DNA from 4 places in the Brucella sp. NBRC 12953 genome. Region 3 is predicted to be linked to each of the others. Evidence: riboswitches for the same ligand, from Rfam matches in the RefSeq annotation. Region 3 holds a riboswitch; each other region holds the start of a gene.

Region 1 (7,543 bases), on a different contig from region 3:
AAGAGCCGCCGCCGAGGCCCAGCACGATATCGCAACCGGCTGTCTTGGCCTGATCGACACATTCAAACAGAACCGATTCCGGCGGATCGGCAACGACGGCATCAAAAATGCTGATGCCGAAGCCAGCCTTTTCAAGCGAAGCAAGCGCTTCGTTGAGAACGCCAGCCTTGTGCAGGCCCTTGTCGGTTACGATGAGGATTTTGCGTTCTGAGAAACGCTCGCCCAGAATTTCGCCGAGACGCATTGCAGCCCCCCACTCGACAAGCATTGAGCCGACCGTGTCGAACGAAAATGGCTTGATACCTACAGTCATAATTTCCACCCTTATTCATATTTCCCCAGCGCCGAGGTCTCTCATTCCTCGCCGGCACAAAGGCGCTGGGTTTCAAGCGGTCCGGCTTTCACGTATAGGAAAGCCAGACCGACAGTTTTCCGATGCAGCCGGTGCAGCGGTCGTCTGAAGAGATGCTTGGGAGGACCTCTTCTTAATTGTTCAATATATTGAACAATGTTCAGGATTTAATAGATCGATACAGGATATAAAGCCCGGCTGTCAAATTATCCCTTCGACCAAGACGAAGGATTTTAATCGATTCAATAGTTGCCTTGACGAGCACGTTCAGCAGGCCATTGATTTCGTTAAACTCTTTGTCGCGCAGGCCACACGGCTTTGTGAACCTAGAGCGCATCCCGAAAAGTGCTAAGCGGTTTTTGGAACAAGATGCGCTCAAAAACAAACGGGTAGTGTATTTCCAATATTTGCTCAGCACATGAACCGAGGGACGCAAATGCTGGAATCAGACCACTCGGATGCGGCTATGCCCAAAATCCTTGTACTGGACGGCCTGACAAGCTGGAATGTAAGCTCGGACCGCGCTTATTCATGCGAGCAAGGGAGGGCTTCATGGAAGTAACGATCATAACAGGTGCATCCGATGGCATCGGCGCTGAAACCGCGCGACAGCTCAGTGCGCGGGATGGTGCGAGGGCAGCGCTGGTTCTGGCTTCGCGCAATGCCGAGAAGTTGCAGGCACTTGCTGCTGAGCTTGAACAATCGGGTAGTCAGGTATTGGTCGTTCCAACCGATGTCACCGATCACAATGCCTGTATTGCGCTTATCGAAAAGACGGCCGCTGCGTTTGGGCGGATCGATACGCTGATTGTGAATGCGGGCATGTCGGCTCATGCCAATTTTGCCGAGATCAAACCGGAAGACTTGCAATGGATGCATGATCTGATGGAGCTTAACTATTGGGGCAGCGTCTGGCCGATCCATGCAGCACTCCCGCATCTGGCCAAATCCAAAGGCCGCATCGTTGCGGTTTCATCTGTTGCCGGGCTGATAGGTGTGCCGGGGCGCACCGCCTATAGTGGCACCAAATTTGCGCTCTCAGGGTTTTGCGAGGCGCTGCGATCGGAGCTTGAGCCGAGCGGTATTTCGGTGACGATCGTTTATCCGGGTGTTGTCAAAACTGACATTCGTAACACAGGTTATAGTGCCAGCGGTGGTGCTCTTGGAATGAGCGGTGTGCGCGAAGACGATATGATGTCTGTTCAGCGGGCCGTCGAGCTGATGCTGGATGGAATCACCAATCGCAAACGCGAAGTGTTGATGACGCGTCAAATGCGTTTGGGGCGCTGGCTGAAACTTCTGGCACCACATATAGTGGATCGCATGGCTTTGAAGGCCATAAAGCCCGAGTTTCGGCCCAAACCGATCAAGCCTGTGGAATAGTCGGCTACATATCCCTGCTATTCACAGGCTGGACGAAACAAAGGCTAGATTTAGTTTTTTTGATCCGTCTATCCATTGACGACTTTTTAACTTCAGATACTATATCTTGTGTTCAAGGTTCTTACGATTCGTGAGGATCAAAAGCGAAGATGGGAATACGGTGCGCGGTATCCATGATGGATGTTGTTAAGCCGTAGCTGCCCCCGCAACTGTAAGCGGCGAGTTCAAATCCAGATGTCACTGGCACAGGCCGGGAAGACGGATGCGAGCGATGAGCCGTGAGCCAGGAGACCTGCCTTGAACGAGAACGTCCACGGGCGGGGTGTCCGGTTGGCGCGCGATAAGTTATGGCATTGTACTGCCATGTCTTTTGGTGCCCCGTATATCCCTCTCATAAGCTTCGGGGTGACAAGCATGTCGAGTAATTCAAGACCAAACAGTTCCGGTCCGCCATTTACGGGCTAGTTTGGAGGATTCGCGCTGTTAAAGCGCGTTGTACCTCTCAGTTTTCGTTGCTTTTCACGCGCATTTCATCATGCGCGAACGCCTTTTTGCGCCTTCATTCGTGTGAGGCGTAGTGGATCAAAACATCTGTCTATACGCATTCTCCAACGCCAAATGCTTCTGCGACAGTGCTGGAAATGCTCCATCCCCAGTGAGGAAAAAATGAACGTTACCGTCTATAGCAAGCCCGCCTGCGTCCAGTGCACCGCAACCACCCGCGCGCTCGACCGTCAGGGCATTGAATATGCTGTCATCGACATTTCCGCCGATGCCGATGCGTATGATCTCGTTCAGGGCCTCGGATATCGTCAGGTGCCGGTAGTTGTTGCTGGTGAATCCCATTGGGCCGGTTTCCGGCCGGATATGATCAGCTCGCTGGCGTAACGCCGGTCTGCTGCCGGAGTTTGTTATGGGCCAGATCGTCTATTTTTCCAGCCGTTCGGAAAACACGCATCGCTTTGTGATGCGTCTGGGGATGCGCTCAAAGCGTATTCCGCTGGAAAGCTATGAAGACAATGCTGGTCTGTTGCGGGTGAACGAGCCTTTTGTACTCGTAACGCCAACCTATGGCGGCGGCGGTGCGAAAGGCGCTGTTCCCAAACCGGTCATCCGTTTTCTCAACGATGCGGATAACCGATCCCTCATTCGCGGTGTTATCGCCGCCGGGAACAGTAATTTCGGTGAAGGCTTTGGCCTTGCAGGTAAAATAATTTCGGAAAAATGTCAGGTTCCCTACCTCTATCGCTTTGAGCTTTTGGGAACGGATGAAGACATTGGCAATGTTAAAGACGGGATGGAACGATTTTGGACACGGCAGACACAACCCTGACCCGTGAGCGCGAGACGGTCGCCGCTTCGGAAAAGCAAGAGTCATCCCCAGCATCGGGGGCTTCATCGGGCGGCAAGCCGCAGAAGCCCACGGAGACATCGCTGGATTATCATGCGCTAAACGCCATGCTGAACCTGTATGACGATGACGGCAAAATTCAGCTGTATCGTGACCGGCAGGCTGCGCAGCAATACTTCCTTCAGCACGTCAATCAGAACACGGTGTTCTTTCACAATCTGCGTGAAAAGCTCGGCTATCTGGTCGATGAAGGCTACTACGAGAGGGAAGTGCTGGATCAGTATTCCTTCAACTTCGTGCGTGATCTTTTCGATCATGCCTATGACAAGAAGTTCCGCTTCCCGACCTTCCTCGGTGCGTTCAAATATTACACCAGCTATACGCTGAAAACCTTCGACGGTAAGCGCTATCTCGAGCGCTACGAAGACCGCGTTTGCATGGTGGCGCTTGCGCTTGCGCGTGGCAATGAACAGCACGCACGCGAAATGGTCGATGAAATCATTGCGGGCCGTTATCAGCCGGCAACGCCGACCTTCCTCAATGCAGGCAAAAAGCAGCGCGGCGAACTGGTCTCGTGCTTCCTGTTGCGCGTTGAAGACAACATGGAATCGATTGGTCGCTCCATCAATTCCGCCCTGCAGCTTTCAAAGCGCGGTGGCGGTGTGGCACTGAGCCTGACCAATATTCGTGAATCCGGCGCACCGATCAAACAGATCCAGAACCAGTCTTCGGGCATCATTCCGGTGATGAAGCTGCTGGAGGATTCATTCTCTTATGCCAACCAGCTTGGCGCACGCCAGGGTGCGGGCGCGGTTTATCTGCACGCCCATCACCCCGACATCATGCGCTTCCTCGATACCAAGCGCGAAAATGCAGACGAAAAAATCCGCATCAAGACGCTGTCGCTTGGCGTTGTAATCCCGGACATTACGTTCGAACTCGCAAAGAACGACGAAGATATGTACCTCTTCTCGCCTTATGACGTCGAGCGCGTCTATGGCGTGCCGATGACCGAGATTTCGATCACCGAAAAATACCGTGAAATGGTTGATGACGGCCGTATCCGCAAGAAGAAGATCAACGCGCGTGATTTCTTCCAGGTGCTAGCGGAAATCCAGTTTGAATCCGGTTATCCTTACATCATGTTCGAAGACACGGTGAACCGCGCCAATCCGATTGATGGACGCATCACCATGAGCAATCTCTGCTCGGAAATTCTTCAGGTGAGCGAAGCCAGCATCTTCAATGATGATCTTTCTTATGAGCATCTCGGCAAGGATATTTCCTGCAATCTCGGCTCGCTCAATATTGCAGCAGCTATGGATAGCCCGGATTTTGGCAAGACCATCGAAACCTCAATCCGTGCTCTGACGGCCGTTGCAGACATGAGCCATATCGGTTCTGTCCCTTCGGTTGCGCGCGGCAATGATGAAAGCCATGCTATCGGCCTCGGCCAGATGAACCTGCACGGCTATCTCGCTCGCGAACGTATTTTCTATGGTTCGGAAGAAGGCGTCGATTTCACCAATATCTACTTCTACACGGTGGCCTATCACGCAGTTCGCGCTTCCAATCTGATCGCTGTTGAACAGAAAAGCTCGTTCAAGGGCTTTGAGAAATCGAAATACGCGACAGGCGAATATTTCGACAAATATACCGATCAGGTCTGGGAGCCTGCAACTGAGAAGGTTCGCGAGATTTTCGAGAATGCCGGTATTGCGATCCCGACGCAGGAAGACTGGCAGGAACTGAAAAAGGCCGTCATGGAAGGCGGGCTTTATAATCAGAACCTGCAAGCCGTGCCGCCAACAGGCTCGATCTCCTACATCAACCATTCGACCTCTTCGATCCATCCGATTGTTTCCAAGATTGAAATCCGTAAAGAGGGCAAGATTGGCCGCGTTTATTACCCGGCTGCTTTCATGACGAATGATAATCTCGAATATTATCAGGATGCCTATGAGATTGGCCCGGAAAAGATCATCGACACTTATGCAGCGGCAACGCAGCATGTCGATCAGGGTCTGTCGCTGACGCTTTTCTTCCGTGATACCGCCACCACACGCGATATCAACAAGGCGCAGATCTACGCCTGGAAGAAGGGCATCAAGACGATTTATTACATCCGCCTGCGCCAGATGGCGCTCGAAGGTACGCAGGTTGAAGGCTGCGTTTCCTGCGCCCTATGACCAAGGTGAAATCTATGAACATGCAGTTCAAAAACAACAATGCGAAAAAGCCGGCGGTTGTGCGGGCCATCAACTGGAACCGCATCGAAGACGACAAAGACCTTGAAGTCTGGAACCGTCTGACCGGCAATTTCTGGTTGCCGGAAAAGGTGCCGCTTTCCAATGATATTCAATCATGGGAAACGCTGAAAGCGGAAGAAAAGCAGCTCACTATCCGCGTGTTCACAGGCCTGACGCTTCTGGATACGATCCAGAACGCCGTCGGTGCTGTGACACTGATGGATGACGCCTCCACGCCGCATGAAGAAGCTGTTCTGTCGAACATTTCCTTCATGGAAGCGGTGCACGCGCGTTCTTATTCGTCGATCTTCTCGACGCTGTGCCTGACGCCTGATGTGGACGACGCCTATCGCTGGTCGGAAGAAAACGAATTCCTGCAAAGGAAGTCACAGCTGATCCTTGAGAATTACAAGGCTGAAGATCCGCTCAAGAAGAAGATTGCCAGCGTGTTTCTGGAAAGCTTCCTGTTCTATTCGGGTTTCTATCTGCCAATGTACTGGTCGAGCCGTGCCAAGCTCACCAACACGGCTGACCTCATCCGCCTTATCATCCGAGATGAAGCCGTTCATGGTTATTATATCGGCTATAAGTATCAGCGCGCGCTTGAGAAGCTTGATGAAGCCAAAAAGCAGGAGATCAAGGATTTTGCCTTCGATCTGTTGCTGGAGCTTTACGATAATGAAGTGCGTTATACCGAAGCGCTATATGATGGCGTTGGTCTGACCGAAGATGTCAAAAAGTTCCTGCATTACAATGCAAACAAGGCGCTGATGAACCTTGGTTACGAAGCCCTGTTTCCGGCGGAAGCCTGCAAGGTCAACCCGGCGATCCTCTCAGCGCTTTCGCCGAATGCCGACGAAAACCACGACTTCTTCTCCGGTTCGGGTTCTTCCTATGTGATCGGCAAGGCTGTTGCGACAGAAGATGATGACTGGGACTTTTAATTAGAAAAGCGCGCTGTGAGAACAGCGCGCTTTTGTTTGGCTATTGGGACTCGTTTAGCTCTTCGGGCTCAAATCCATCGAGAACCACTTCTCAGACATTTTCGAAAGTGTTCCATCTGCCCGCATTTCGCCGATGGCTTTATCGAGCTTGGCTTTTAACTCAGGCTCGTCTTTACGCAATCCGATGCAGACATTTGTTGCCTGAATGCCGCCGACCAGAAGTGGCCCGGTGATCTTAAGCGCACCATTGCTTTTTTCGGCACGGTCGCGAGCGAAAACGACATTGTCATACTGACCATCGACGCGGCCTGATTGCAGATCAAGCTTGACCTGTTCCGATCCCTTATAGGTGCGGACTTGAACGGCATCGCCGAAATTTTCTTCTACAAACTGCAGCTGGCTGGTCGAAAGTGAAGCGCCGATTGTCTTGCCTTTCAGCGCTTCTTTAAGATCAGCGAGTGCTTTTTTACCTTCTTCCGTATCCGTGGAGAGGCTTTCACCTGTGTGAGGCAGGTTGGCTAATGGTCCGTCAGCCGGAACCAGGAAAGTATTCGGCGTGATTACATATGGGTCAGAGAAATCGATGGCTTTGCGGCGCTCCGGGTTTGGTCCCATGGTCAGGACCACATCAAACTTGCCAGCGAGAAGCGACGGAATCTGGCTGTCCCAATCCTGCGCTACGATCTTGCAATCAAGTTCAGCCCGCTTGCAGACTTCCTTGATAACATCCAGATCAAGCCCCTGAAGCTCTCCACCAGGGGTGGTCAGGTTGAATGGCGGAAAGGCACCTTCTACGCCAACAGTAACGGTCTTCCATTCTTTCGCGAGCACGCTTCCACTGTAAAGGACGGAGAGAGTGCATAGACTGATAGCGGCGATTTTCTTGAACATAGTTCCCTCGTTCTTATGATTGTTTCGGGGTGGAGTTTGTCTGGTGCGACTTTCCACGCCTTTCCTCAACATTAAGTGTGTACCCACTGACGAGTGATGAAAAGCGGAATTTGGTTCATGTATATGAATTTAGTTCTGAATAATGAAAATCATCATACGCTGATCAACAAGCAGAAAACCCCGACCTGAAACTCAGGTCGGGCTTTAAGCGTTAGCGATAGAATTATAGTATTATCAGCCGTTTAGCTTGGCATAACGTGCGATGTCCGCATGCGTGGCGAACCAGATATCCTTATGTTGCCGAATGTGGCCGATCAGTTCCTTCAAGATCCAAATGCGGGACCGATGGCCGATGATATCCGGATGCATCGTT
Region 2 (7,543 bases), on a different contig from region 3:
GCAGGCTCAATGAAATTTGCTGCGAGATGTCGTCAAGACGACCTTCAATCGCATGGAGCATACCGCCTTCGGCGTAATGGCTCGCATATTGCGCATCAAGGCGCTTGGTCAGTTCCTTGAAGCGATTGTCGATCTTATCAAGAACAGCGGGATTTGGTTCATGCGCGAGCTTTTCTGCTGCTGCCAGCTTCTGATCGATAGCGGACAGACGGACTTCAACACTGTGATAGTCCGACTGGCTCAAATTCTCCATAACCTTGCCGACCTGATGGGCAAGGAGGTTGATCTGCTGTGCGAGCTGATCAATGGCCTGCTCAGGCAACTGCGATCCTTCGCTCAGTGCATCGATGCGTTGCGAGAGCTCGCCAAGGCGGCGAAACAGTGTGTCCGCATTCTGTTCGGCGACCGAATTATCCAGTTGATGTGTCAGTTCGGTCAGGCGCTGTTCGATGCGTTCAAGACGTAGTGTTTCTTCGCGATCTGAATGCGGATGACGATTGGCAGCGATCACAGCCCGGCTTATTTCATCAAGACGGCTGTCGATCTGGCGCAATGTATTGTTTTCCGACCGCGGCGCGCGTGGCTCTTCGCGCATTTCAGCGAAACGAGGAGCAAGGGGCAGAGATGGACGGGCATCGTATTGTTCAGCCCGGTTCTGCTCTTCTGTGAGGCGGCGCAGATGTTCTGCAATCTCCGCAAGGCCGGTGATGTGCTTTTCAGCCTTTGGCTCAGGCGAGCGTGGACGGGGCGCAGCGTTTCCAATATGACCGAGACGCTTTTCCAGTTCCGCCAAAGTATTGTGCAATTCGTTCATGGCGCTCGACTTCGGCGCGATAGGCGCATGGCGCTCGCGCAAGGCGTTCAGCTCGTCAATGATGGAACGTGAACCGGATGCCTGGTGGTCGTTTGCCATGTGAAATCACTTTTCCAAAAATAGAAACAGCCGAGAGCCGAATTCACCAATGAGTCGAAGCCATATTTGCTGAGGCTATATTCTTACAAACGTGGTAAACAAGTTATTAAAATCTATCATCGATTGCATAAAAACAGCCTCCTTTGGGGAGGCTGCGATTGTTTTAAGTTTCAGAAAAATAGGGATTATTCGACGACAAGTACCGTGCGTGGACGCAAGGTAAGTGCAAGCGCGAGAAACAGCAGGCAGGCAACCGTGACGAAGACCGGGAGGCCGTGTGTCAAATATTGCTGCGCGATGCCTGCAAAGAGCGGGCCGATCAGTGCGCCGACGCCCCACATGAGGCCCATGCTGGCATAAATGCCCACAAGCTGCGCGCCTTTGAACTGACTGCCGACAACGCTCAGCATGATTGTGTAAATGCCGACAAATGCGCCACCCCACACAAACAGCAACGTGTAGGTGAGCCATGGCAGGGTGAGGGCCCATGGCCAGATCGCGGCTCCTGCAGCAGACAAGCCTGCAAGGATGATCAGGAGTGTCTGGCGGCTCATGCGGTCGCCCAGAAAGCCGATTGGAATCTGCAATACAATCGCACCGAACATCATCACCGACATAAGCTGTGTCGCCTGATTTTCGCTCCAGCCAAGATCGACGGCATAAAGCGGCAGGAACGACAGGCCTGCAGATTCAATCGCTGCATTGAGTACGGTTGCCGCCAGCGCGACAGGTGCAAGTGCCAGATAATGCAGCGGGCTTCCGTGCGGTTTGTCGGTGATCGGCGGCGCACTAACCTTTGGGTTGGCGATCAATAGCGCTGCAAGAAGGGCAAGGACTGAACCAACGAGATAAGGCAGGAAACCGCTTGAGCCGACAATCGAGAGAATGAGCGGTCCAAGCGCAAAGCCAAGCGACAATGCCGCTGTATAGATGCCCATGGTCTTAGAGCGGTTCTCATCGGTGCTCAGCGAGTTGAGCCAGGTTTCAGAAACCACGAACAGGGTTTCAGATGCGGCGCCTAACAGAATACGCAGCGGAAACCACAGCCAGATCAATGGAACTGCGGGAAATAGGCCCAGCAGGACTGCAGCCGCAGCAAGTGCGACAATCACCAGCGACCGCATTCCAAGCCACGCGCTCAGTCGCGGCAAAAGGAATGCCATGCAGAGCACGCCGACGGCGTGCATGGCCGCGTTGGCGCCAATGATTGCTTCGCTGAAGCCCATCTCATCGAGATCAAGAGCGATAAGTGCAGCGCTTAGGCTGTAAGTCAGACCGAAGATCATCGCAGTGCTGGTGACTGCAGTGCGCGAGAGCATAACGTTGGAAGGAGCGTGTTCTGTGGTCACTGTGATGATCCGGACGAGCTTGATACTGAAAATACTTAGATATCAAGAAGAGTGGGAACTCAACTACTTAGGAAAAATCTTTCAGCATCGTCATGAATATTGTTGAATCAATCGTTCTTGGGCTAAAGCTCATATCTGTCGCCAGAGGAGATAAATGTGAGCCAACTAGCCTATACCACTGTAGCCCGCCGCCCATCGGTGGAGGAATATTTGCATCTTCGTGCGGTGGCTGGCCTTAGTCCCTTCACGAAAGCCGCCGCTGCCAAAGGGCTCGAAGGCACGGTCTATTCTGTACTTGTTTTGCACGATGGCTCTGCAATCGGAATGGGTCGGTTGATCGGGGATGGCGGTTGCTTTTTTCAGGTGGTGGATATCGCCGTTGGGCCGCAACATCAGGGGCGAGGCTTGGGCAAAGCCATCATGAGCGCCATCATGAACTATGTTAATGCCGAACTTCCGTCTTCGGCCTATGTGAGCCTGATTGCTGATGTGCCAGCGAATAAGCTTTATGAGCAATTCGGCTTTAATGAAACTGCGCCACGATCCCTTGGAATGGCTTATCGCGTGAAGTCAGGGGCGTAATCGTCACTTTGCCGACCAGGGGCGCGGTCCGACAACAACATGATTGTTTGATCCTTTTCAATCGTTTATGCCTCACTTATTCGGAGGATCTTATGAAATCTTTATTCACGTTTGCATTTGTATCGGTTTTGGTTCTCACATCCAGCTCGGCCTATGCTTTGGATGCTCAGAAAGATTGCTCCACATTGAAGCAGGTCATCAAAGAATCGAAGATAAACTTCAAGAATGTTGCAGCTGATGCGGCTCCCCAGGATGTGGATGTTTATCCATCAAAGCTCACATTAACCGGCAGCAATTCTTGCCGTGTTGTTCTGCGCACGAGCGTATCTTCGGTCAGCTGGTTGTGCGTTGTTGAAGATACGACCGTGAAAGCGGTTGCAGCTTTCGTTTCGAAATGCGTGGGCAAGCCTGAAACCCCTGATGCGGCTTATCAGAGGTCTGGCGCTAAAATCTTCCGTTTAAAGCCGCAGGTTCCCGCCGAGATCATTGTTTCGGAACTGGATCGCGGGAATATTGCCCTGCAAGTCAAAGCGCTGCAGAAGAAATAGCATCGGCGGGCCGTGCGAACAGGCGCTCAGGTCTATCGTGTTCAAAGTTGCATTGATGCTTGCCGCGACGTCGCAAGGAATCCGTCGACAAAATCGATGGTTTCGTCACCGCTTCTTAGGCCGAGATGAATGCTTTTCTGAATTCCTGTCTTGCCGATCCTGACGGGGTGAACGCCGAGTGTCTTTGCTTCTTGGCGCACCAGCCAGTTTGGAATGGCGCTGACGCCGCGGCCTGCCGCAACAAGTTGCAGCATCATTTCCGTTGTCTCGACATTTCGATGGTGCCGTGGGCGGCAATTGGCAGGCACCAGAAATTGCGTAAAGACATCAAGCCTTTCTGGTGGCACGGGATAAGTGAATAGGGTTTCCTCCAGCAAATTGGCAGGCTCTGCATTGTCCAGAAGCGATAAAGGATGACCGTCAGGAACGGCAAGCACGAGCTCGTAGTCGAACACTGGCACATAACGGATGCCGGAGGTCTCAATCGGATCTGGCGTAATCAGAATGTCGATTTCGTATCCCGTCAATGCTGCAACGCCGCCGGATGCAAATGATGTCGTTAGCTCCAGATCAACATCCGGCCATTCCACCAGGAAAGGCTTTGTTACACCCATCAGCCATTGATGGCAGGGATGACATTCCATCCCAATCCTGAGGGAGCCTCGCTGCCCGTAGCGATAATCTGATAAGACATCCTCCGCCCGTTCGATCTGCGGCAGAATGCGGTGTGCAAGTGTCACAATATAGCGTCCAGCCTCGGTGAGACGAAGATTGCGGCCATCCTTCTCCCACATGGCTACGCCATAGCGTTCTTCTAGCTTACGGATGGTGTGACTAAGCGCCGACTGTGTCACATTCAGCTTTTCCGCCGCCGCCGTCAGGCTCCCCATGCGATCAACTTCGCGCAGGATTGACAGATGTTGTCTGTCCAGCATGATTATTTCCGCCTTCACTCATCTGTACTTGTCACCAGTACAGCCATCAAATTTCAGCTGGGCGGTGAAATGGCGCAGAAACGACGGCACGGAATACCGGTCGCGAAAGCGGCACTCCGGGACACCCCGCCCGTGAACGTTATCTGACGTGGCAGGTCTCCTGGCTCACGGGTAATCGCTCTCGTCCGTCTTCCCGGGGTAGACCCAGTGACAAAATTGGACGTTTGCTAACCGCTTACAGTTGCGGGGGCAGCTTCGGCGTTTGACCGAATTCCCTCTTAGCTACGGATTTAAATCCGCAGAACCACGACAGTGAACCAATGTCCTATGCCAACTGTCCGGTCAAGCCTTTCGGCCATGGCTCATAACAATTGCGTCACGCATTCATATTCGGGTGCGGTGTTCTGTCAAAGTCGGCCTAATCCGCCAACTTATGAACCTGGCTCATGCTTGTATGAAATGAAATCAATTTTAATCGTTCAACGCCTTCGGCATAAGAGGTTTAACGCTCTTATCCGAAGTCCGTATCAATACAGACTTTGCAGAAGGCCTGAGCAGAAATAGAAACTAAAGAAAGCAAAGACATCAAAGTGAATTTAAATCATAGATTGGGATGTCATGTCGCGATGAATAGAGATTTTACATTCAACATTAAGAGTATTTGCTTTGATGAGGATTACCATCCCTCAGAAAATACTCGTATCACGACCAATTTTGCTAATTTGGCGAGAGGTGACAATCGCCAAGAGAACCTGCGCAATGCACTCAGGATGATTGACAATCGTTTCAACGCTCTGGCGCATTGGGATAACCCGGAAGGCAATCGGTATTCGGTCGAACTGGAAATCATTTCGGTTGAAATGAATATTGGTGCTGAAAGCAAGAACGATGCTTTCCCGGTGATTGAAATACTGAAAACCAATATCATGGATCGCAAGACCGGCGAGCGCATTGAGGGCATTGTCGGGAATAACTTCTCGTCCTACGTGCGAGATTACGACTTCAGCGTATTATTGCCAGAGCATAATAAGAATCGGCTTGAATTCAGCACGCCTGATAACTTCGGAGAATTGCATGGAAACCTCTTTAAATGTTTCCTGAATTCAAATGCTTATAAAGAGAGCTTCAGTAAGCCGCCTGTAATATGTCTGAGTGCTTCAAGCAGCAAGACCTATCGTCGAACTGAAAATCAGCACCCCGTATTAGGGGTTGAATATGAGCAGAACGAGTTCTCTTCGACTGATAAGTATTTCAAAAAAATGGGATTGGAGGTTCGATTTTTCATGCCTCCGAATAGCGTTGCGCCTTTGGCCTTCTATTTTATCGGCGATTTGCTTGCCGATTATACCAATCTTGAGCTGATCGGAACCATCAGTACGATGGAGACTTTCCAGAAGATCTATCGGCCCGAGATTTACAACGCCAACTCTGCGGCGGGTGCCTGCTATCAACCGGATTTGAAGCATCAGGACTATTCGCTCACACGCATTGTCTACGACCGCGAAGAGCGTAGCCGGTTGGCTATCGAACAGGGCAAGTTTGCGGACGAGCACTTCATCAAACCATACAAGACCATTCTTGAGGAATGGTTTGCCAATAGCGTTCATTGACGAACCAAAAAACAAGGTTGCCTAGAATGAAACCATTGTTGCCCACCTCAACGGCTGGCAGCTTGCCAAAACCAATCTGGCTTGCACAACCCGAGAAACTTTGGTCGCCCTGGAAATTGCAGGATGAGGAATTAGCTGCTGGCAAACAGGACGCTCTGCGTTTGTCGCTGGACGACCAACAACAGGCAGGCATTGATATTGTCAGCGACGGCGAGCAGACGCGCCAACATTTTGTCACGACCTTCATTGAGCATCTCAGCGGTGTCGACTTCGAGAAGCGCGAGACCGTCCGAATTCGCAATCGCTATGACGCAAGTGTGCCGACAGTTGTCGGCGCCATCTCACGTCCAAAACCTGTTTTTGTCGAAGATGCCAAATTCTTGCGTCAGCAGACGAAGCAGCCCATCAAATGGGCTTTGCCGGGTCCCATGACCATGATTGATACGCTCTATGATGCTCATTATAAAAGCCGCGAAAAGCTGGCCTGGGAATTTGCCAAAGTCCTCAATGAAGAAGCCAAGGAGTTGGAGGCTGCTGGTGTCGATATCATCCAGTTCGACGAGCCGGCATTCAATGTTTTCTTCGATGAGGTAAACGACTGGGGCGTTGCAACGCTGGAAAAAGCAATGGAGGGACTTCAGTGTGAAACTGCTGTCCATATTTGCTATGGCTACGGTATCAAGGCCAATACCGACTGGAAGCAAACTCTCGGATCAGAGTGGAGGCAGTATGAAGAAACCTTCCCAAAACTGCAGAAATCCAGTGTCGATCTGATCTCTCTCGAATGCCACAATTCACATGTTCCAATCGACTTGATCGAACTCATTCGAGGCAAAAAGGTTATGGTTGGGGCTATTGATGTGGCCAACAACGCGATCGAGACCCCTGAGGAAGTTGCCAATACTCTGCGGAAAGCACTGCAATTCGTGGATGCCGACAAGCTCTATCCCTGCACGAACTGTGGAATGGCACCTTTGTCTCGTCGGGTGGCAACGGGCAAGCTGAGGGCTCTAACCGCGGGTGCAGAAATCATCAGAAGAGAGCTTTCGGCCTAGTGGTGGCTGGGCAGCAGGAGGCCGACATGAATATGGTGGAACGCCGGTTCAACATTGTAGATAAAGCCACGTTTCGTAATGGCATGTCACGGCTGGGTTCGGCGGTAAGTGTCACCAGCACAAAGTTCGGCGGGAAGCGTTACGGCTTTACCGCCTCCGCTGCCTGCAGTGTCAGCGACACTCCAGCGACACTGCTTGTCTGCCTTAATCGGGAGAGCTCGTGTTTTCATGCCTTTGAGAACGCGCGCTATTTCTGCGTCAACACACTGATGCCCGGCCAGGAGGACATCTCGAACCATTTCGGTGGTAAGACGTCGGTGGAGGACCGGTTCGCCTATGGGGAATGGGTGGAGGGACTCACTGGAGTTCCGGTCCTTGCCAGTGCTTCGGTCAGCTTCGAGTGCGAATTAACAAATGCCGTCGATGAGGCCACACACCGCATCCTTTTTGGGCGCGTAATCGATATTCGTGAGAATGAAAAACAAGCGGCGCTGCTCTATTGTATGCGTCGCTACCTCAGTGTTTAAGCAATCAACCGACTTTACTCCAGA
Region 3 (7,543 bases):
GATGAGCGTTATTGTGGCCACGGCCTACATGGAAGAAGCGGAGCGCTTCGATTGGCTGGTTGCTATGAATGACGGCCAGATTCTTGCAACCGGCACGCCTCAGGAACTGCTTGAGAAAACCCAGACGCCTAATCTTGATGCAGCCTTCATCGCGCTTTTGCCGGAGGAGCTTCGGAAAGGGCACAGCGAAGTAGTAATGCCACCGCGCAATACACAGGCAGATAGTGGCATCGCTATCGAAGCCGAGCATGTCACGGTGCGATTTGGCAATTTCACTGCCGTTGACAATGTAAGTTTCCGTATTCCGCGCGGCGAGATTTTCGGCTTCCTCGGCTCTAACGGTTGCGGCAAATCCACGACGATGAAGGTCTTGACCGGCTTGTTGCCTGCAAGCGAAGGCACGGCAAGGCTGTTTGGACGCGAAGTCGACCCAAAGGATATCGATATACGCCGTCATGTTGGTTACATGTCGCAGGCGTTTTCGCTCTATTCCGAACTGACAGTTCATCAAAATCTGGAGCTTCACGCCAAGCTGTTTGGCATGGCGGAAGAAGATACCAAGCGCAGAATCAAGGAACTGGCCCAAAGGTTTGATTTGGCTGGCGTTATGGATGATCTTCCCGACTCGATGCCGCTCGGCATCCGCCAGCGCCTGTCGCTGGCTGTCGCGCTGATCCATTCGCCGGATATTCTTATTCTCGATGAGCCAACTTCAGGCGTTGATCCAGTTGCGCGCGATGCGTTCTGGCAAATCCTTGCCGATCTTTCGCGCAACGACAATGTCACGATTTTCGTGTCGACCCATTTCATGAATGAAGCGGAACTGTGTGATCGCATTTCCTTGATGCATGCTGGTAAGGTGTTGATCAGCGACACACCAAAAGCCATTACCGCAAGCCGGAATGTAGCAACACTTGAAGATGCTTTCATCGCATATCTCGAAGAAGCAATTGGCGAAACAGCGCCTGAGAAAGACGTTCAAGAGGCGGTGAAGATTCAGCCTGAAAAGGTTGAGAAAAGCACGACGGCCCGCGCGGGTTGGTTGCCAAATCCTCGGCGAATGTTGGCTTTCTCACGCCGCGAAGCGCTGGAGTTGAAACGCGATCCGATCCGGGCGACATTGGCCATTCTGGGCACTGTGATCCTGATGTTCGTGATCGGATACGGTATCAATCTCGATGTAGAGGACTTGACGTTTGCGGTTTTGGATCGCGACGATACGACGATTAGCCGTGATTACACGCAGCAACTTGCTGGTTCCCGGTATTTCACTGAAAAAGTACCCATAACCGATTATGACGACCTTGATCGGCGTATGCGCGAAGGTGAAATCTGCCTGGCTATTGAAATCCCGCCGAATTTCGGCAGCAATGTCTCGCGTGGTCGTCCTGTCGAAATTGGTGCCTGGATCGACGGCGCCATGCCAACGCGAGCGGAAACCGTGCGCGGTTATGTGCAGGGAATGCATGCCAATTGGCTGACACAAAAAGCGCGCGAGCTTTATGGAAGCAACGCCACTGTTGGTAACTTCAATCTGGAAATTCGTTATCGTTATAATCCGGACGTCCAGAGCCTTGTGGCCATGGTGCCAGCAGTTATCCCGCTACTTCTGCTGATGATCCCTGCAATGTTGGCGGTTCTGAGCGTTGTACGTGAAAAAGAACTTGGCTCCATCATAAATTTCTATGTGACGCCGGTGACTAAGTTCGAGTTTTTGCTAGGCAAACAGCTGCCCTATATCGCGCTTGCTTTTCTCAACTTCCTGATGCTGACGGCCTTTGCTGTTTTCATATTCCGTGTGCCATTCACAGGCAGTTTCCTGACCTATGCCACGGCGGCGCTTCTCTATGTCATCATTACGACCGGCATGGGCTTGGTGATCTCAACCTTTATCAATAGCCAGATTGCGGCGATCTTCGGCACTGCATTGCTGACACTCATTCCCGCAGTGCAATATTCTGGCATTATCGATCCGGTCTCGTCTTTGCAGGGGGCAGGTGCGTTTATCGGCAAGATTTATCCGACGACCTATTTCGTGACGATCTCGCGCGGGACTTTCTCAAAGGCGCTCGATTTCTCCGATCTCGCCGGATCATTCCTGCCGCTGCTGATTGCCATACCGGTTCTTACCGTTCTCGGCATTGTACTTCTCAAGAAGCAGGCGGGCTGAGATGCGGATTTCCAATATATTCCAGCTTGGCGTCAAGGAACTGCGCGGACTGGCGCGTGATCCGATGCTTCTGCTGCTTATCGTCTATGCCTTCACACTTGCGATCTATACCGCTGCAAAGGCTATGCCGGAAAATCTCAACAATGCTGCAATCGCAATCGTTGATGAGGATCAGTCACCGGTTTCGGGTCGCATCACGACTGCGTTTTATCCGCCGTATTTTGTGCCGCCAAAGCTCATCTCATCTCATGAGATGGATAAACGGATGGATTCTGGCCTCGATACGTTTGCGCTCAATATCCCGCCGAATTTTCAGCGCGATCTGCTTGCCGGGCGTTCGCCAACGATTCAGCTGAATGTCGATGCAACGCGCATGAGTCAGGCCTTTACCGGCGGCGGTTATGTTCAGTCGATAGTTTCCAGCGAAGTGAACGAGTTTCTCAATCGCTATCGCGGGGATACGCAAACACCGGTTGGACTTAACCTACGCGCGCGCTTCAATCAGGATCTGAACAAAGGCTGGTTTGGTGCAATCACCAATGTCATTTCATCGGTGACTATGCTTTCGATCATTTTGACGGGGGCAGCTCTCATCCGCGAGCGCGAACATGGCACCATCGAACATCTGCTGGTCATGCCGGTGACGCCACTTGAGATCATGGTCTCCAAGGTCTGGTCCATGGGGATGGTGGTTCTAGTGGCGACTGCCTTTTCGCTGGTTGTGGTTGTGCAGGGCATTCTGGCGGTGCCGATCAATGGTTCGCTGACACTGTTTTTAGCGGGTGCTGCATTACAGCTTTTCGCGACCACGAGCCTTGGCATTTTCCTAGCAACGATTGCTGGTTCTATGCCTCAGTTTGGGCTTTTGCTTATGCTGGTTCTGCTACCACTACAGGTTCTCTCAGGCGGTACAACGCCGCGCGAAAGTATGCCGGAAATCATTCAGAATATCATGCTGGCGGCACCCAACACGCATTTCGTGATGCTCGCGCAATCGGTGCTGTTCCGCGGTGCTGGACTCAATGTCGTGTGGCCGCAATTGCTGGCCATGATTGTAATCGGAAGCGTTCTTTTCTTCTTTGCACTGCGTCGTTTCCGCGACTTCCTGAGATGAAAAATCCATACAGTTCAACCATCTGAATCAATTGGTTCTGAATGTGATTCAGATGGGGCACATTGTTGCAGTTGATAATCTGCCATCCCCTTGCTATCGCTCGCCACAGGAAACGGTTCTGTCCGCAAGGATGGATGAAAAGGGAACACGGTGAGGCTCATTTGAAGAGCTGAGACCGAGACTGCCCCCGCAACTGTGACCGGCGAGTCATCCTCCCATGATCGTAAGTTGCGATCATAGCCACTGAATATTCACGTTCGGGAAGGCGGAGGACCGATGAAGACCCGGAAGTCAGGAGACCTGCCGTATCCAGTCACCCATGGCTGACACGAGGGGTGTCCAGTCGCGGCCGTCCGTAGCGGTGACATTGTGAAATGTTGCCGTGGGACAAAGACAAGGCGCTTCCGCCCTGATTTCTGACACCTGCGGTGAAGCAAGGCTTGCACGCAGGAAGTAGAAATAATGCATATTCTCAAACTATCGGCATATCTCGCATCCACCGTTCTGGTGGTTACGCCGCTCGACGTATTCGCTCAGACGAAGGCAAGCGTGCAGGATGGCGTTGTGCTTGATACGATTGTCGTCACACCGTTGAGGCGTGCAACGTCTTTGCAGCGCTCCACATCGTCCGTCACGGTCATTGATCGGGAGGAAATCGACCGATCAGCAGCGCCTGATTTGCAATCGCTTCTTCAGTACTATTCGGGAATTTCGATTACCACCAATGGCGGGCAGGGATCGTCTTCCAATCTCTACATTCGCGGTATGTCGTCAAAACAGACGGTTGTTCTCGTCAACGGTGTGCGAACCGCATCAGCAACGACCGGAGCAACAGCGCTTTCCAATATTCCACTGAGTTCAATTGATCGTATTGAAATCGCGAAAGGCGCGCATTCCTCGCAATATGGTGCGGATGCGATGGGAGGGGTTATCAACATCATCACCAAACAGGGCGGAGCCTGCGGTGAGCGCTCCTACTGCGGAAGTCTGACAACGGGGGTTACGCATCCATGGGGCGGTTATGCGTCCGGTTCGCTTCAGGGACGCAGCAAGGACGGCATTGATTATGCCTTTGGTGCCGCTGTCACAGGCACACAGGGATATAATTTTACGACTCCGGATTCTTTTGGTTATGAGCCTGATCGTGATGGTTTTCTGCAGGGATCGTTTAACTTCTCGCTGTCGAAGGATTTTGATTGGGGGAAGATTTATACTGATGGCCTCCTGAGCCGCGGCCGCAATCAATATGATGCCAAAGCACCGTCTGCTAACGAAGCGTATACAACAGCATTTAGCGGCAAGTTGGGTGCGCGTATCGATCACACAGCTGATTGGTCTTCGACGATCGAGCTCAGCTCTGGTCTCGATCACAGCCGAAATTTCCGTAAGGGGGTTAGCGGGTCTGATCTGTTTGAAACTAAGCGCTATGGCATCTTTGCCTCGACGGAAAAGCAGTTTGAAACGGGCAATGTTTCGCATGTGGTGACCGGTGGCGTTGAAGCTTACCGCGAGGAAGTCAGCGCTACGACCGAATATGCCAAAACCAGTCGTGATCTGGCTGCGGTATTCGGGCAATACTCGCTCGAATATGATGCGCTGCGCTTTGATGGCGGTGTGCGCTACGATTATAATGAGCAGTTTGGTGACGTGGTCACGTATAATCTCGGCGCGAGCTACGAAATTCTGCCGGATCTCGTGCTGCGTTCTTCGTTTGGCACGGGCTTCCGTGCGCCGACCTTTAATGAGCTTTACTATCCCGGCTTTGCGAATGCCGATCTGCAGCCGGAAAAATCCCGCTCGTATGAGATTGGTCTGAACTGGCAAGCAACAGCCGATACAAGTCTCGATTTGGCTTTCTATAAGACATGGCTACGTGATGCGATCATGAGCACGGCACCTTCCTATCTGCCTTACAATATTGCGCGTGCAGAAGTGACGGGTTTCGAAGCGGCGCTGTCTCATCGCTTCAACGAAACTTGGGCGGTGAAAGGATCGCTAGACCTCAAGAAGCCGATTGATGAGGATACCGATAACGATCTGCCATATCGCGAGCGGGTGAAGGCGACAGCTGAAGTGAATTTCAAGCCTATAGACAAGCTCGATCTAACGGCTCGGTTGCTTTACGGCGGTTCGCGCTACACAACTGCCGCGAATACCAAGAAGCTTGATCCTTATGTGACGGCTGATTTCATCGCACTGTATGACATCGACACACAATCGCAGTTGAAGCTTTCGGTAGAGAATATTTTCGACAAGGATTACCAGACAACGTCCGGCTATAATGCACCGGGGCGCAGCTTTAATATCGGGCTGACGCGGAATTTCTGACGAGATGCGCAACATGAAAACGCAGTCCGGGTTATGGAAAATCAGGTTTGGCCTTTTGGCCGGCCTGTTTCTGACTGCGTTTCATCCCGCTCATGCGGATGGATTGCCCAAGCACGTCGTGTCGATCAATGTCTGTACAGATCAGCTGGCAATGCTGCTGGCAGATGCCACTCAGCTGCGGTCGGTGTCGTATCTCTCGCGTGACCCGCTTCTGTCTGTGATGACCGAGAGAGCAAAACAGCTGCCCATCAACCATGGGCAGGCTGAAGAAGTGTTCCTCATGAAGCCTGATCTGGTGCTGGCGGGCACGTTTTCTTCGCGTGCCACGGTTGGGTTGTTGCGGGATTTGGGTGTGCAGGTAGAGGAATTCGCGCCTGCACGCTCTTTTGAGGATATCAAAGCGCATATGAAGCGCATGGGCGAATTGCTCGGCCGTGAAAGCGAAGCAACTCGGCAGATTGCAGACATGGATATGGCTCTTTCAGCAATCCAAAAGCCTGACCATAAACAGACCGTCGCGCTCTATTATGCGAATAGTTATACGTCGGGACGCGGCACGCTGATTGATGAAGCAATCCGTCTGGCCGGGCTTGATAATATCGCCGATAAGGCGGGCGTTCGTGGTTCAGCTATGCTGCCGCTGGAAATGCTGGTTATGGAAAAGCCTGATATTCTGGTGCGCGGATCGCGGGGACGACCGCCCGCACTGGCCTTTGAGAATTTCGAGCATCCGGCATTGCGCGCGCTCGAAGGGCACACGCGAAGCGTGGCGCTAAACGATAATCTGACAGTATGTGGCGGGCCGTTCAGTGTTGAAGCTGTTGCGAAGCTCGCGGAGGCTGCGCGTGACTGAAACTGGTCGTTTTTATCTCCTGCTTGTTGTTCTTGGCTTGATGGTTCTGGTGCTATTTGCGCTTTCGCCGTTGGTTGGTCCGGCATCCATCAGTGTGGGTGAGAGCATTCGGGCGCTATTTGCCGGGCAGGGGGATGTGATCGTGTTGGTTATGCGCGAAATCCGGCTGCCGCGCGCTTTGCTTGCCTTGCTGATTGGTGCTTCGCTAGGCCTTTCAGGTGCTGCTCTTCAGGGCTATCTGCGCAATCCGCTGGCCGAGCCAGGGCTGCTTGGCGTGAGCTCGTCGGCCTCACTTGGTGCGGTGATTGCGATTTATACGGGGCTGTCGCAGGTTTTCCCGTTGGCTTTGCCATTACTGGCGCTGGTCGGCGCGTTTGTGTCGGTCTTTCTCGTCAAGACGCTGGCGGGGCGTCACGCCGGAACACTGACTGTCATTTTGGCGGGTGTTGCCGTCACCAGTCTCGCCGGAGCGATGACAGCACTGGCGCTTAATCTGTCGCCTAATCCATTCGCTGCCATGGAAATCGTGTTCTGGATGCTGGGTTCTCTTGCCGATCGGTCGATGACGCATGTGTGGCTTGCCGCACCCTTCATTCTGATCGGTTGGGCGATGTTGTTTTCACTGGGGCGTGCGCTTGATAGCCTAACGTTGGGATCGGATGCCGCGGCCAGCATGGGCGTCAATCTCTCGCGCGTTCAGATTCTCGCTGTCCTTGGCACTGCAGCTTCCGTTGGCGCATCGACTGCGGTTGCGGGAGCAATCGGTTTTATAGGGCTTGTAGTGCCACATCTGTTGCGCCCGCTGGTCGGTTCGCGACCGTCACGTCTGCTTGTTGCCAGTGCGTTTGGCGGTGCCGCCCTTCTGTTGGCTGCCGACGTGCTGGTGAGAGTGATTATGCCGGGGCGCGAATTAAAGCTCGGAGTGTTAACGGCAATCATTGGCGCCCCGTTCTTCCTGTGGCTTGTCTTTAAATATCGGAGGCGGCTGGTGTGAGCACTCTTTCAGTCCACAATCTTGATGTGTCGCTGGGGCGCAAGGCGGTGCTTGAAGCTGTCGGTTTCGAGGCCGGTGAATGTG
Region 4 (7,543 bases), on a different contig from region 3:
GGCGATGACTTCATCGTCGGGGCTGAGCTTTTTGGAAACCACCGCCAAGGTCTCGCCAATAGCAAACAGCGCCACCGCAAGCGTGGTAACATTGATGCCATCGAGAAGGTTCGGCGTGCCCATGACCAGACGGGCCTGTCCGGTCAGCTGATCGATGCCGATAAGGCCAAGCGTCAGACCGATGAACAGCGAGGTGAGGCCGCGCAATGTGGAATCGCCAAATGCCGCCGAGACGGTCATGAAGGCAAGCAGCATGAGCGCGAAATATTCCGAAGGTCCGAAGGAGAGGGCGAATTTCACCACCCACGGGGCCACAAATGCCAAAGCCAGCGTTGCAATCAAGCCTGCAATAAACGAGCCGATTGCAGCGGTTGCAAGGGCTGGCCCACCGCGCCCCGCTCGGGCCATTTTATTGCCCTCCAATGCCGTAACGATGGAGGCGCTTTCTCCGGGCGTATTCAGCAAGATCGAGGTGGTCGATCCGCCATACATGCCGCCGTAATAAATACCGGCAAACATGATGAGAGAACCGGCGGGGTCGAGTTTATAGGTAACGGGCAGGAGCAACGCCACTGTAAGTGCTGGGCCGATGCCCGGCAGCACGCCAACAGCCGTGCCAAGTGTGACGCCAATCAGCGCGTAAATAAGGTTTGATGGCTCAAGGGCCACCAGTAGTCCGTTGGCGAGGAGAGTGATTGTATCCATGTTCTTTCGCCTTAAACGAATTGTTCAAGCCAGCCTGACGGCAGCGATAGCTGCAGGCCGCGTGCAAAAATGAACCAGATGACGAATGAGAAGACGATGCCGACCGGCACACTTATCCAGAATTTGCGATAGCCAAATCCGCGCGCCGTTGCTGCAAACAGCAGACCCGTTGCGATGGAAAAGCCCATGGTTTTCATGGTCAGCATCTGGATAACCAGACCGCCAACAATCCACGCCATAGGTGAAATTTCCTGATGTTCACGTTCGGGAAACTCGCCCTTCAATGCGCTGATTACGGTCCAGATAGACAGGATGAATAGCCCAGCTGCAATGATATAGGGGACGGTTTTAGGCCCAACGGGCGAGTAAGACAGCACATTGTTGCCATAGGCCGTTGACCAGGCAATTGCGATAGCAATTGCAGCAAGGATTAGGGCTATGACAAGAGCTGCGTAGTCTGGCGCCGTTCCAGCGGAACGGCGCTCTCCATGCTGTTCAGATCCTGTCATTTGACGAGGCCGATTTCCTTGAGGATGGTTTCAGTGGAAGCCACATCTTTCTTGAGTTGCTCTTTAAAAGCATCGCCTGCAAGATAGGTATCGGCCCAGCCCTTGTCGGCCAGTGCCTTCTGCCAGGATTCAGACTTCACCATCTTTTCGATATCTGCATTGACGGCCGCTTCCTGTTCGGCGGTGATGCCCGGAGCGGCGCCGACCATGCGCCAGTTCTGGATCGAAACGTCGACGCCACCTTCCTTGAAGGTCGGAGCGTCGATGCCTTCAACGCGTTCATCGCTGGAAATACCGATAATGCGAAGCGTACCAGCCTTGATCTGTGGGTCAAATTCGCCATAGCCGGAAATGCCGACTGTTACCTGATTGCCAAGAATTGCAGCGAGCGCTTCGCCACCACCGGAAAAGGCAATGTAGTTGACTTTGGTCGGATCAACGCCTGCAGCCTTGGCAAAAAGACCAGCTGTGATGTGGTCCGTACCACCTGCCGAGCCGCCGCCCCAGGAAACGGAGCCCGGATCAGCCTTGAGCTTGGCAACAAGATCGCCGAGGTTCTGAATGTCGGACGATGCCGGAACGACGATGGCTTCGTATTCGCCGGTGAGGCGGGCGATTGGTGTAATCGCGTCGAGATTGACGGGCGAATTGTTGGTCAGGATCGCACCGACCATGACATAGCCGCCAACGATGAGCTGGCTCGGGTCGCCCTTGTTCTGGTTGACGAACTGCGCCAGGCCAATCGTGCCACCTGCGCCCGGAACGTTAATGACCTGAACGCTGCCGGAAATCTTTTCATCCTGAAGCACGTTCTGCATGGTGCGTGCTGTCTGGTCCCAGCCACCGCCCGGTGCTGCTGGCGCCAATACCTTGTAATCTTCAGCCGAAGCTGCACCCGCCATTGCAAGCGCTGCCACCGACGAAATGGCCAGAATCCATTTACGCATAAATCCTCCCTGAATGCACTTTGCGTGCATTTTGCTGCTGTCTTTGCGACAGCCCTCCTCAAAAACCCCTGCTTCCCAAGCAGAGACTCCTGATCTGGAGACTACAGGAGAGAATTACAATATACCAGCAAGCAGCATCGCTTGTTTTTACTTGCAATATCGTATTAGCAAAAAGTCTTATATAGCGATTTTATAGGGCTGAATAAGCGACCCGGCTCGCTTGACGCTTATATCGGTGCGATGTAATACAGTTACGACGGTTCCCCGACCGAGAGTGAAGGGGATTAATAGGGAACACGGTGAGGACGACCCAAAAGGGACCGAGACCGTGGCTGCCCCCGCAACTGTAAGCGGATTGCCGTTCATCCTTGTGATGCCTCAAAGCGTCATGTCACTGAGACTGTTCCAAACAGCTCGGGAAGGCAGATGAACAGCGAATATCTGTGAGCCAGGAGACCTGCCGTCTAACGTAGTCCATTGTCACGGGCGGGGATGCCCGGTGCAGGAGAGTTGGTTATGACAGCTTTAAGCGTCGCAGGACGTTGCCTCCCATCGTCATTCATATCCCCGGATATGTCCGTCTTCTTTACGCGCCGGATCGCTTCCGCCGTTTGATGCGGCTTTTTCTCTTATCATTTCGGGGTTTTAAATGAACTTTATCGGCAAGACGTCGTTTCGCGTTGCCTTCTCAGCAGTTGCTATTCTTGCGAGTGGCTTCGCTGCACAAGCTGCTGAAACTCAGTATCCGCTGACGCTGAAAAATTGCGGTCGCGATGTTACGTTCAAACAGGCACCAACCCGCGCTGTGGCCGTTGGTCAGAGCAGTACAGAAATTCTTTACAGCCTCGGTCTTGGCGACAAAGTTGTCGGTACTGCTGTCTGGTTTGGCCCTGTTCTGAAGGGTTTTGAAGAAGTTAATGCAAAGGTCAAGCGCCTTGCGGACAACGACCCAAGCTTTGAAAGTGTGCTAGCGGAAAAGCCTGAAATCGTCACTGCTGATTTTCAGTGGCACGTTGGCCCGATGGGCATTGTCGGTAAGCCTGAACAATTTGAAGAATTGGGCATTCCAACCTACACCTCACCCTCCGATTGTGTAGGCAAGGATAATTCCGGCGGCGGCGATGGCGTCCGCACGGCACCTTTCAAGATGGAAATCGTCTATCAGGAAATCACTGAACTTGCTGAGATCTTCAACGTACAGGATCGCGGTGAAAAGCTCGTTGCGGACTTGAAGGCTCGTGAAGCTGCTGCGCGTGAGAAAATTGGCTCCACAAATGGCAAGCTTTCCGCGATGGTCTGGTTCTCCAGCACGCAGATCGATGCTGATCCCTATGCAGCCGGTAAATTTGGTGCTCCCGCCTATATCCTTTCCGCGCTTGGCATCAAGAATGTGATCGAGAGCGAAGAAGAGTGGCCAACTGTCGGTTGGGAAACAATCGCGAAATCCAACCCGTCGATGATCGTTGCAGCGAAGCTTGATCGCCGTCGTTATCCTGCCGACGACATTGCTGTGAAGCATCAGTTCCTTGAAAGTGATGCTGTTACCAAGCTGATGCCAGCCGTCTCAGGCGGCCATGTCTTCGATATGGATGCGCAGTCGATGAGCACTTCGCTCCGCGTGATCGAAGGTATTGAAACGCTTGCTGCGGATATTGCCGCTTCGGATCTCAACAAGTGATAGCACGCGCAGCCACTTCTGGCATTCATCTGGGCAAGGGCATGAGCGGCAGGTTGCTTTTCGTAGCGCTGGCGCTTGTCCTGCTTCTCGGTGCCTTGTGGCTGGGCGCTGCAATTGGTGAAACTGCGATACCTCTGGACGTGGTGGCGAAAACAATCGCCAACCGCGTCTGGAATGCAGGTTATCCGCTTGAGCCGATAGATGAAGGTATTGTCTGGAGCTATCGTCTCAGTCGTGCGGTGGTTGCCGCATGTTGTGGTGCAGCACTTGCCCTTTCCGGTGTGGTGCTGCAATCGCTTCTACGTAACTCATTGGCCGACCCTTATATTCTGGGCATTTCCGCCGGTGCGTCCACAGGTGCGGTCAGCGTTGCCATTCTAGGCATTGGCGCTGGTGTTCTGTCGCTTTCGCTGGGTGCGTTTATAGGGGCAATCATAGCATTTCTTCTGGTCTCGCTGCTGGCGCTAAGAGCAGGGCGAGGAAACAGTGCAATCATTCTGGCAGGTATCGCGGGGTCTCAGCTCTTCAACGCATTGACTTCGTTTATCGTGACGAAGGCTGCAAATGCCGAGCAAGCTCGCGGCATCATGTTCTGGCTTCTCGGCAATCTGTCGGGTGTCCGCTGGCCTGACGCGGCACTTGCCTTTCCTGCATGTATCATTGGGCTTGCAATTTGCCTTTGGCACGCACGGGCGCTTGATGCCTTCACCTTCGGCTCTGAATCTGCCGCCTCGCTGGGTATTCCAGTGCGTCGCGTTTACGCGGTTCTGATTGGTGTCAGTGCCATGATGACGGCGGTCATGGTTTCCATTGTTGGCTCAATCGGCTTTATCGGTCTGGTTATTCCACATGCAGCCCGAATGGTCGTTGGCGTTCGCCATGGGCGATTGTTGCCGGCAGCCGCACTGATTGGTGCAATCTTCATGATCCTCGCCGATATCCTGTCACGAATAATCATTCCGGGTCAGGTTCTACCCATTGGGGTAATTACGGCTCTGGTCGGCGCACCGGCCTTTGCACTCTTGCTCGGGCAGAGGAGGGATCAATCATGATGCTTTCGACGAAAAATGTTGGCTGGTCGGTAGGTGGTGCAGAAATTCTGCGGGATGTTTCGCTTGATGTGCAAGAAGGGGAATTCCTCGGCATTATTGGACCGAATGGGTCCGGTAAAACGAGCTTGCTTTCGCTGCTTTCCGGTGTGCGTCGCGGTCGCGCTGGCGAAGTAAAATTGTGCGGAACGCCGATCCATAAGCTCAACCGTCGCGAGATCGCACGCAAACTTGCACTTGTCGAGCAGCAGGCAGGCACAACTGATCGCATCACTGCACGGCAAGCCGTTGAACTGGGGCGGACACCCTATCTGGGTGCTTTATCGCCATGGTCTGATGCGGATGATGTCATTGTCGAACGGGCTTTAGCCAATGTAGATATGGCGCATCTGGCAAATCGATATTGGCATACGCTTTCAGGCGGTGAACGTCAGCGCGTGCATATTGCGCGTGCGCTGGCGCAGGAGCCTCAGATTCTGCTTCTGGATGAGCCGACCAATCACCTCGATATTGGCCACCAGATTGGTTTGCTCGATCTTGTAAGGCGTCAAGAGCTAACAGTTGTTGCGGCACTTCATGACCTCAACCATGCGGCGATGTTCTGTGATCGTATCGCAGTGATGAACAAGGGGCAGATTGTGGCGCTGGGTACTCCGCGCGAGGTACTACGGGCCGAATGTATTCGCAGTGTTTTCGGTGTTGAAGTCGACGTCGAATACTATGGAGTACGCGGTTGCCATATTCGCTATCGCGCACCAGGTCATGAACAGCTGCATCTAAAGCAATCAGCATAAGCTAAATTAGAATATTTCCAGCAAAAATGGAAACCGGTTTTGCGTCGGATAATGCGATAAAACAAAGAGACAGAGCGGTTTCAATGATTCAGCGCTAGCAGAAACAACTCCTAATAAAAGTTGTTATTAAAGTAGAGTTACCTAATTTATATAATTTGTTGATGCTTATAAAACGATAATATGTTTCACTTTTTACTTAAGTTTGTCACGCTATTGTGACCCATTTTGTTGACAAACTGTTTCCGTTTCATTGACGGTTTGTTTATATGGGACATCTCGTGTTTGGATAAGTGCCGTTTCAACCGCTTGAGTTGGGCAGCATCACCTGAATTTGCGATGCAGTCATATTGCGAATGTATTGTTATTTCTGGTTCCAGATATGCGGGCCGAATTCGATTCGCATAAGCTATTCGTGAAGAGAAGACGGTTCAGTTTGAATAAAGAAATAATATTTGCATTCCGCTCTGCTTAGGCAGTTTTAAAGATGGAATGTGAAAAAGGCTGTTTTAATATCAATTATTGTGAGCATTATTCAGCGGCGACTTGGCTTTTTGACAGGTCGCCGCTTTTTTAACTACGGATACTGCGCACCCGTGACGGTCAAATAGACCGCGTAGAGCGATTTCGTTGCCGCAATGAAAAGCCGGTTGCGACGTGGGCCGCCAAAAGTGACATTTGCAACAGTTTGTGGCGTCTTGATCTTGCCGAGAAGCTGGCCTTCTGGCGAGAAGCAATGCACACCGTCGCCTGCACTTGTCCAAAGGTTGCCATCCGTATCGAAGCGAAAGCCATCTGGCAGGCCGTTATCAATCGTGCAGAAAATATTACCACCCGTGACACGCTTGCCGTCGTCAACGACATCGAAAACCCGGATATGACGGGGTGCTTTTTCGTCGTGGCTATAGGCGCTGTCAGCAACAAACAGCTTTGTTTCATCGGGCGAAAATGCGAGGCCGTTTGGCTGCACAAAGTCTGTGATGGCGGCAGTAAGCTCACCGCTTTTCGGATCAAGTCGATAGATATTGCGGGTTGGCTGTTCGGGATCGGCTTTATAGCCTTCATAGTCTGCCAAGATTCCGTAGGTCGGATCGGTAAACCAGATGGTGCCGTCAGAGCGTACGATAACATCATTTGGTGCGTTGAGCTTCTTGCCCTGATAGCTGTCCGCAAGCACGGTGATGCTACCGTCAACTTCGGTGCGGGTAACACGACGCCCGCCATGTTCACAGGAAACGAGCCGTCCTTCACGATCGCGCGTATTGCCATTGGCAAAATTCGAAGGCTGACGGAACACAGAAACGCCGCCTTCCGGCACCCAACGCAAAATACGCTGGTTGGGAATGTCGCTCCATAGCAGGCAGTTCAGATCACTAAACCAGACCGGGCCTTCGGCCCAGCGACAATCGCTGTAAAGTTCATCAAGACCAGCGCTCGAAACAAACATCTGTCTGAATCGTTCATCGTGAATTTCGTAAATCGAATGATGTTGAGACAAGGAAATAGCTCCAAGGAATGTTGTTTAACGCTCAGGTCTGCGGCTGCTGGCAAGGAAAATCACCGCAATGATGGTGAGCCCTGTCAGGACCAGACGAACACCGGCACCAAAGCCGTAGGTGTTGAGCATTGAGACTATGAGGAACATGAAGAGTGCTGCACCCCAAATGCCGGGGATGTTAGAATCTCCACCTGCTACTGCCGTGCCGCCAATAATGACGACTGCAATCGACATCAGAAGATATTCAGCGCCCATATTGAGTGCTGCGCCACCAGAAAAACAGGCAAGCAGGAAGCCACAGAGCGAAGCCAGAACTGCGCAGAGCAGATAGGTGACGAAGCGTGTGCCATCGACTGGAACACCTGC

The links. A riboswitch is a leader RNA that binds a small molecule or an ion and turns the genes downstream of it on or off. The one in region 3 is predicted to bind cobalamin.
Region 1: another riboswitch for cobalamin. It lies ahead of nrdH (glutaredoxin-like protein NrdH); the one in region 3 lies ahead of ABWV94_RS10805 (TonB-dependent receptor domain-containing protein).
Region 2: another riboswitch for cobalamin. It lies ahead of ABWV94_RS15200 (LysR substrate-binding domain-containing protein); the one in region 3 lies ahead of ABWV94_RS10805 (TonB-dependent receptor domain-containing protein).
Region 4: another riboswitch for cobalamin. It lies ahead of ABWV94_RS15515 (ABC transporter substrate-binding protein); the one in region 3 lies ahead of ABWV94_RS10805 (TonB-dependent receptor domain-containing protein).

What each region holds. Positions count from the first base shown of each region.
Region 1 is NZ_BAABSV010000003.1:193,425-200,967, reverse strand. Features, by position in the region: gene ABWV94_RS08450 (iron-containing alcohol dehydrogenase) at 1-313, opposite strand, end outside; gene ABWV94_RS08445 (SDR family oxidoreductase) at 905-1,735, shown strand; cobalamin riboswitch at 1,834-2,049, shown strand; gene nrdH (glutaredoxin-like protein NrdH) at 2,402-2,623, shown strand; gene nrdI (class Ib ribonucleoside-diphosphate reductase assembly flavoprotein NrdI) at 2,649-3,068, shown strand; gene nrdE (class 1b ribonucleoside-diphosphate reductase subunit alpha) at 3,044-5,275, shown strand; gene nrdF (class 1b ribonucleoside-diphosphate reductase subunit beta) at 5,290-6,279, shown strand; gene ABWV94_RS08420 (transporter substrate-binding domain-containing protein) at 6,334-7,170, opposite strand; gene ABWV94_RS08415 (polysaccharide deacetylase family protein) at 7,405-7,543, opposite strand, start outside.
Region 2 is NZ_BAABSV010000006.1:34,715-42,257, forward strand. Features, by position in the region: gene ABWV94_RS15180 (peptidoglycan-binding protein) at 1-913, opposite strand, end outside; gene ABWV94_RS15185 (MFS transporter) at 1,099-2,232, opposite strand; gene ABWV94_RS15190 (GNAT family N-acetyltransferase) at 2,413-2,844, shown strand; gene ABWV94_RS15195 (hypothetical protein) at 2,892-3,392, shown strand; gene ABWV94_RS15200 (LysR substrate-binding domain-containing protein) at 3,434-4,327, opposite strand; cobalamin riboswitch at 4,461-4,651, opposite strand; gene ABWV94_RS15205 (DUF1852 domain-containing protein) at 4,954-5,937, shown strand; gene ABWV94_RS15210 (methionine synthase) at 5,964-6,992, shown strand; gene ABWV94_RS15215 (flavin reductase) at 7,019-7,519, shown strand.
Region 3 is NZ_BAABSV010000004.1:101,521-109,063, reverse strand. Features, by position in the region: gene rbbA (ribosome-associated ATPase/putative transporter RbbA) at 1-2,170, shown strand, start outside; gene ABWV94_RS10810 (ABC transporter permease) at 2,172-3,284, shown strand; cobalamin riboswitch at 3,381-3,606, shown strand; gene ABWV94_RS10805 (TonB-dependent receptor domain-containing protein) at 3,747-5,612, shown strand; gene ABWV94_RS10800 (ABC transporter substrate-binding protein) at 5,626-6,465, shown strand; gene ABWV94_RS10795 (FecCD family ABC transporter permease) at 6,458-7,459, shown strand; gene ABWV94_RS10790 (ABC transporter ATP-binding protein) at 7,456-7,543, shown strand, end outside.
Region 4 is NZ_BAABSV010000006.1:102,518-110,060, forward strand. Features, by position in the region: gene ABWV94_RS15500 (tripartite tricarboxylate transporter permease) at 1-705, opposite strand, end outside; gene ABWV94_RS15505 (tripartite tricarboxylate transporter TctB family protein) at 717-1,214, opposite strand; gene ABWV94_RS15510 (Bug family tripartite tricarboxylate transporter substrate binding protein) at 1,211-2,161, opposite strand; cobalamin riboswitch at 2,402-2,640, shown strand; gene ABWV94_RS15515 (ABC transporter substrate-binding protein) at 2,811-3,839, shown strand; gene ABWV94_RS15520 (FecCD family ABC transporter permease) at 3,881-4,891, shown strand; gene ABWV94_RS15525 (ABC transporter ATP-binding protein) at 4,888-5,682, shown strand; gene ABWV94_RS15530 (SMP-30/gluconolactonase/LRE family protein) at 6,257-7,126, opposite strand; gene ABWV94_RS15535 (ABC transporter permease) at 7,202-7,543, opposite strand, start outside.